One region of the Kocuria sediminis genome, then DNA from elsewhere that is predicted to be linked to it. Evidence: predicted binding sites of a transcription regulator. Region 1 holds the regulator's gene; the other holds the start of a gene.
What was found. The regulator LexA, encoded in region 1, represses DNA repair genes until DNA is damaged. The targets are predictions, from matches to a motif close to TCGAACANNTGTTCGA.
Positions count from the first base shown of each region.

Region 2: GMA12_RS06540 (DUF6504 family protein) is a predicted target of LexA. The motif match lies at 2,043-2,058, and genes of this name have one in related genera.

Region 1 covers NZ_WOGU01000008.1:37,568-40,963, forward strand. The annotation lists gene GMA12_RS10605 (DMT family transporter) at 1-337, opposite strand, end outside; gene GMA12_RS10610 (LysM peptidoglycan-binding domain-containing protein) at 436-855, opposite strand; gene lexA (transcriptional repressor LexA) at 1,279-1,962, shown strand; gene GMA12_RS10620 (ATP-dependent DNA helicase) at 2,093-3,396, opposite strand, start outside.
Region 2 covers NZ_WOGU01000004.1:191,487-194,882, forward strand. The annotation lists gene GMA12_RS06530 (TIGR03885 family FMN-dependent LLM class oxidoreductase) at 1-611, opposite strand, end outside; gene GMA12_RS06535 (fumarylacetoacetate hydrolase family protein) at 707-1,546, opposite strand; gene GMA12_RS06540 (DUF6504 family protein) at 1,657-1,980, opposite strand; gene GMA12_RS06545 (GNAT family N-acetyltransferase) at 2,299-2,814, shown strand; gene GMA12_RS06550 (pyridoxamine 5'-phosphate oxidase family protein) at 2,833-3,252, opposite strand; gene GMA12_RS06555 (SOS response-associated peptidase) at 3,249-3,396, opposite strand, start outside.

The DNA of each region.
Region 1 (3,396 bases):
CCTCCCCGAAGACCAGGGCCGCCAGGAGGGCGGTGAGCGTCACGCCCGTCGCCGCCCAGATGCCGTAAGCCACGCCGACGGGCAGACCGCGGCGCAGCACCGCCGCGAGGAGCACGAACGCGGCGCCGTAGCCGGTGACCACCAGCAGGTACCAGCCGGGGTGCTCCAGGGCGGCCTTCAGGGCCAGTGAGGCGGCCACCTCGCTGCAGATCGCGCCGGCCAGCAGCGGCCGGACGGTGCTCGACCGGCTCCGGGCAGGCCGCCGGGCAGCGCCGGCGGACCCGGGGGTCGGTGAGGTCCCGCGGTCGGGACGCGGGTGGAGGGCGCCGGTGCTCATGCCCTCGACCCTACCGATGCCCGGCGCGCTCCGGGGCGGGGTGCCCGGCGGCGGCCCGGCACCCGCTCCGGCGGACGGGCCGGCGGACGGGCCGCCGCTCAGGCAGCGGGGACCTCGACGAGCTGGCCCGCCTGGAGGACGGAGCTGTCGAGGTCGTTGAGCTCCACGATCTCGTCCATGACGTCCCGCGGGTCGCGCTCCGGGTCCGCCTGCACGGCGAGGTCCCACAGGCTCTGCCCGGGGTGCACCGTGGCCAGCTCCGTCCCGGGGCCCGTCACGGGCTCGCTGGTGGCCGTGGCCGTGGACGGGACGAGGAAGATCACGGCGAGCACCACCAGGGCCGCGGAGCCGGCCAGCACGGGCAGGCCCAGCAGCACCAGGCGGCCCCGCCGGGTCAGGACCAGCGGAGCGCGGGAGGCCCCTGCCGACGCGCGGGCCCGGCGAGCCGAGCGTGCCGGGCCGCCGAGGGATCGGGGGCGGCGCGCGGCGACGGCACTGAGGGTGGCACTGGCACTCATGACATGAACTCCTTGACGTTCCCGCAGGGAGCGGGCGATCTCGAACACCGGTCCGACCGGCGGCCCGTCCGGGCCTGCATGCGATCGAACATACTTTCGAATACCGATGACCCATGTCTAGCATGGGTCTGCGAAGGCTGTCGACACCCGGTCGTACATATGTTTGAAGACACACGGCGTGTCGCCTAGGCTGGGAGCACGTTCGGGCCTCGGGCCGGCACGCGTTCCGACACCCCGGCTTCCCGCTGGCTGGGACCCATCGAAGCATCCGGGTCCGACATCGGAACGGGGCCGGCGCGCACCGGAGGCACCACCAGCCGGACGCGAAAGGACGACGCTCCCATGGCTCAGCCCCCCACCCCCGAGGAGTCCCGCGCCCGGGCCGCGCGCTCCGGCACCCGCGCGCGCGGCAGGGGTCTCAGCGTGCGCCAGCGCACCATCCTCGAGGCGATCCAGCGCTCCATCGCCGAGCACGGCTATCCGCCGTCGATGCGCGAGATCGGCGACCTCGTGGGCCTGGCCTCGCTCTCCAGCGTCACCCACCAGCTCTCGCAGCTCGAGAAGCTGGGCTACCTGCGCCGGGACCCGAAGCGCCCGCGGGCGATGGAGGTGCTCGCGCCCCTGCAGCTGCGCGACGCAGCCGTCCCGGAGGGGCCGCACGAGCCGGCGGACGCGCCCCGCGGTCCGCGCGCCGTCGCACCGGGCGGGGTGGCGGAGCTGTCCACCTCCGCGGACGTGACCATGGTGCCCCTGGTGGGCCACATCGCCGCCGGCGGGCCCATCACCGCCGAGCAGGACGTGGAGGACGTGCTGGCGCTGCCCCGCCAGCTGGTCGGCCACGGCGAGCTGTTCATGCTGCGGGTCAAGGGCGACTCGATGATCGACGCCGCCATCTGCGACGGCGACTGGGTCGTGGTCCGCCGGCAGAGCGCCGCCGACAACGGGGACATCGTGGCCGCCCTGCTCGACGACGAGGCGACGGTGAAGACCTTCCGCCAGCGTGACGGGCACACCTGGCTGCTCCCGCAGAACACGCGCTACGAACCCATCCTCGGGGACCACGCCACGGTGATGGGCAAGGTCGTCTCGGTGCTGCGCAGCCTCTGACGCCTGCCGCCCGAGATCCGCCGTCGGGCATCAGCAGTCCGGCATCCGCTGTTCGGCCTCCGCTGCCCGGCTCGCGACACGGCACGGGGCCCGGCCGATCGGCCGGGCCCCGTGCCGTGTCCTGAGCGGGTCAGGCCGTCGCCAGGCGCGCCAGGGCCCCGAGCACCACCGAGCGGTCCGTGGTGGTCCACAGCGGCGGCAGCGACCCCCGCAGGAACCCCCCGTAGCGGGCCGTGGCGATCCGGGAGTCCAGGATCGCCACGACCCCGCGGTCCCCGCCGGCGCGGATGAGCCGGCCGGCGCCCTGGGCCAGCCGCACGGCCGCGTGCGTCGCCGAGACGGACATGAAGCCGTTGCCGCCCGCCCGCTCGGCCGCCCGGCTGCGGGCCGTGGACAGCGGGTCGTCCGGGCGCGGGAAGGGGATCCGGTCGATCATCACCAGCCGGCACGAGGCCCCCGGGACGTCGACGCCCTGCCACAGGCTCATCGTCCCGAACAGGCTCGTGGCGGGGTCGTCGGTGAACTCCTGGACGAGTCCCGCCAGCGAGGACTCCCCCTGGCAGAGGATCGGCAGGTCGGTGCGCCCGCGCAGGGCCTCCGCGGCCTCCTCCGCCGCTCGTCGGGAGGAGAACAGGCCCAGCGCCCCGCCGCGCGAGGCCTCGAGCAGGGCGAGCATCTCCTCCAGCTGGGCCTCGGTCAGGCGCCGGCCCGGCTTCTCCAGGTGCTTGGCGAGGTAGAGGATCCCCTGCTTCGGGTAGTCGAAGGGGCTGCCCACGTCCACGCCCTCCCAGCGCGGGGCGCCCTCGCCGCGGAGGCCGAGGGCCCCGGCGGCGGCGTCGAAGGAGGAGCCGACGGAGAGGGTGGCCGAGGTCAGCACCACGGTCCGGCCGTCGAAGAGGCCCTCCCGCAGGGTCCCGGCCACCGACAGCGGCGCGACGTGCAGGGTGGCCGGGTCGGTGTCCTCGGCGGGGACGTAGCCGCGGCCGGGTTCCCAGCCGCCCTGCCGCGAGATCCACAGCACCTCGCGGGAGTCGGCGGCGGCGAGGATCCGCTCGGCCAGCTCCAGCACGTCGCTGACCCGCGAGCGGGCCATCTGCCGTCCGGCGTCCCCGTCCTTCTCGCCCCCGGAGCCGCCCTTGGACTCGCTCATGACCGTGCGGGCGGCGTCCCGGATCTGGGCCACGGCCGCCGCCTGGGCGTCGTCGAGGCCCCGGTGCAGCAGTTCGGCGGGCGCGCCCAGCAGCGCGGCCTCCAGGTTGGCGGCCCCGGCGGTGAGGGAGTCGGGGTTCGCGGCGGTGTGCTTGCGCGCCGAGGCCGCCGCCGCACGCACCATGGCGGCGGAGAGCTGGCCGGTGACCGCCCCCGTGACCCGGTCCTGCAGCTCGTGCGCCTCGTCGATCACCACGACGTCGTGCTCGGGCAGGACCGTGATGC
Region 2 (3,396 bases), on a different contig from region 1:
TCGCGCCAGGTCCCGAGCATCCGGCGCAGGTCCTCGAGGGGCTGGTTGACGGTGATGAACCCGTCGGCCACGGGGGCGAAGCGGCGGACGGTGGTCGGGGTGAGGGCGGCCACCAGCAGGGGCGGCGCGACCTCCGGGGGGTCCCAGACCCGGGCGCGGTCGGCGTGCAGCGGTGCGCGGTGGCTGACCTCCTCCCCCGCGTGCAGGCGGCGGACGACGTCGAAGCTCGCCTCGAGGAACTGCTGGCGCTGCTCCTTCTCCGGCCACTCGGGGCTGACCGGGCGCTCGTTGAGTCGCTGCCCGCTGCCCAGGGCGGCCCAGAGCCGGCCGGGGAACATGCGGGCGAGCGTGGCCGTGGCCTGGGCGGTGACCACGGGGTGGTAGCGCCGGCCCGGGGCGTGCACGAACCCGAACGGCAGCTCCGTGGTGGCCAGCGCCGCGCCCAGCCAGGACAGGGCGAAGCCGGAGTGGCCCTGGTGCGGGGACCACGGCTCCAGGTGGTCGGAGCACATGGCGGCGCCGAAACCGGCCAGCTCGGCGTGCCGGACGTCGCGCAGCAGCTGCTCGGGCGGGATCTGCTCGTGGGAGGCGTGGAAGCCGATGGTCGCCATGGGGCCCTCCGGTCGGGGTCGGGTGCGGGGTGGGTGCCGTCGGCCGGCCCGGTCGGCGCGGCCCGGCTCGGGAGGTCCGGTTCGGGAGGTCCGGGTCAGGGGGTCCGGGCCAGGAGCTCCTCGGCGGGGGTGCAGACGTTGCGCAGCTGTCCGATGCCCTCGATCTCGGTGACGACCTCCTGGCCGTCGCGCAGCCAGATCCGGCGGGGCTTCTGGGCCAGGCCCACCCCGGCGGGGGTGCCGCAGGCCACGAGGTCCCCGGGCTCGAGGGTCAGGAACCGGCTGAGGTACTCGACCAGCGCCACGGCGGAGAAGATCATCCGGTTGGTGCCGGAGTCCTGGTGGAGCACGCCGTCGACGCTGCACCGGATGGCCAGCCCCGCCTCGGGGTCGACCTCGTCCGGGGTCACGACCACGGGCCCCACCGGGGTGGTGCGGTCGAAGTTCTTGCCCTGGAACCACTCGGAGGTCCGGCCCTGCCAGTCCCGCACCGAGATGTCGTTCATGATCGTGTACCCGGCGATGGCGGCGCGGGCCTGCTCCGGTGTGGCGTGGCGCAGGGGCGAGCCGATCACCACGGTCAGCTCCGCCTCCCAGTCGATCTTCTCGGACTCCTCCGGCATGGCGATGGGGTCGGTGGGGCCGATGAGCGCGGTGGCGTACTTGGCGAAGATCGTGGGGTGCTCCGGGATCTCCTGGCCGACCTCCTCCGCGTGGTCGTAGTAGTTGAGCCCCGCGCACAGGATCTTGCCGGGGCGCAGCACGGGCGGCGCCAGCTCCTCCGGGGCGGGCGCGGAGCCCGGCTCCCCGGCCAGCCGCAGGTCGCCCCCGGCGAGGAGGGCCCCGACGTCGGGGACGGGCAGGTAGACGGTCTCCCCCGCCTCCTGGCGGAAGGCCTGGGTGGTGCCGTTCCGTCGCACGGTGCCGAGTCTCACGGGTGCCGCCTTTCTGTGCCGCGGGTGCTGCGCCTCCAGGGCTCCCCCGCGCGCGGCGGGCGGGCCCTGCCCTCCGATCCTATGCGCCCCGGGCGCGGTGGCCGGCGCCCCTAGGCGCAGCGCACCACCTGGGTCCCCGAGGCGCTGGTGGCCGCCAGCAGCCGCCAGCGACCGGTGTCGAGGGTGTGGACGAGCTCGAGGGTCAGCAGCTCCGAGCGGACGGTGAGCTGGACCTGGACCCGCCACATCTGCTGGTCCACCGCCCCGATCCCGCGGTCCTTGGGCAGCCGGGCGTCCTCGGCCCACCACGCCCGGCGCTCGTACCAGCGCACGGGGTCCTGCGCCACCCGGTAGCCCCGTCCGCGCCAGCGCACGGTCACCGGCACGCCGCCGGCGTCGCAGTCCACCTCGACACCCTCCGTCAGAAAGCCCACGACGGCCCCTCCCTTCCTCGGTCCCGGCGCCCGCCGCGCGGCGCGCCCTGTCCCCTGGAAGCTAGAACACCTGTACGACAGGCTAACCCTCCGGACCGCCCCGACGGAACACGTGTTCCCCGCCGGTGACCGCGGCGGCACGGGCCGGTCACCGCCCTGCTCCGTGCTCCGGGAAGGGCCGGGGAAGCATGGACAAGACCAGCGAAATGGATACGCTGAAAGCACGGAGGGCTTGCCCCGCGAGACCCCCCGGGTCGTCCCCTGTCCCCTCGCCCGACCCGCGCCGGAGCACCCGGCGCCGACATCACGGAGGCCTCCATGACCGGAACCATCACGCTGATCGCCCGCACGGCGGAGAACACCAGGACTCCGGCCGTGTCCCTGCGTCCGGCCACCCCGGAGGACGCCGAGAGTCTCGCCCAGCTCTACTACTCCTCCTACGAGCAGGGCGGGGTCTCCAGCCTCGAGGAGGCGCGCACGGTGATCCGGGGCGTCTTCGACGGCGAGTACGGGCCCTTCCTGCCCGAGGCCTCGCCGGTGGTGGTGGACGACGACGGGACCATCGTGGCCGCGGCCCTGGTCCTGGCCCGGCGCGTCGGCGACGACCTGCCCGACGCCCCCTACATCTTCGAGCTGTTCACGGCGGCCTCCCGCCGCCGGCAGGGCCTGGCCGAGCAGCTGGTGCGCTGCGCCATGAGCACCCTCTACGACCAGGGCTACGACCAGGTGAGCCTGCGCATCGCGGAGGACAACGCGGCGGCCCTCGCGCTGTACCTGACGCTGGACTTCAACCGTTGGGTCCCCGAGACCGACTACGAGACGGACTACGTCTGAGCCCCGGCGGGGCCGGGCTCACAGCGTGAGGTCCTCCCGGACCGGGGGCTCGGCCGCGACGTCCACGAACCGGGCCCAGTGCAGGCGCACGGCCACGAGCCGGGTGCTGTCCTTGCCCGTGGCGCCCGGGTGACGGGACTCCAGCAGCTCGCCGGCGTCCTGCGCCGCGGGACCCGCGAGCACCGCCGCGCGCCCCTCGAGCTGGAACTCCTGGCCGTCCCCCGAGACCACCACCAGGGAGACCCTCGGGTCGGCCCGCAGGTTCGCGTACTTGCGGCTGCGCTCGTTCGTGCCGAAGACCAGCCGCCCGTCCTCGTGGGCCGCGAGGTTGATCCACGCGGACTCGGGGCAGCCGGTGCCGCTGTTGGTCGCCACGACCCCGCCGCCGTGGGTCCGCACGAAGTCGCGGACCCGGCGGAGGGCCTCCCCGGCGCTCAGAACAGGCTCCGCTGCGGGAGGACGAGCTCCGGGGAGTTGTTGCGCACGTTGCCGACGGCCGGGTCCACCGGGTCGAGCATCCACCGGGCGGCCGTCCGGTGCGCCTCGGCCCGGACCAGGTCCACCAGCTGCGGGGCGTCGTCC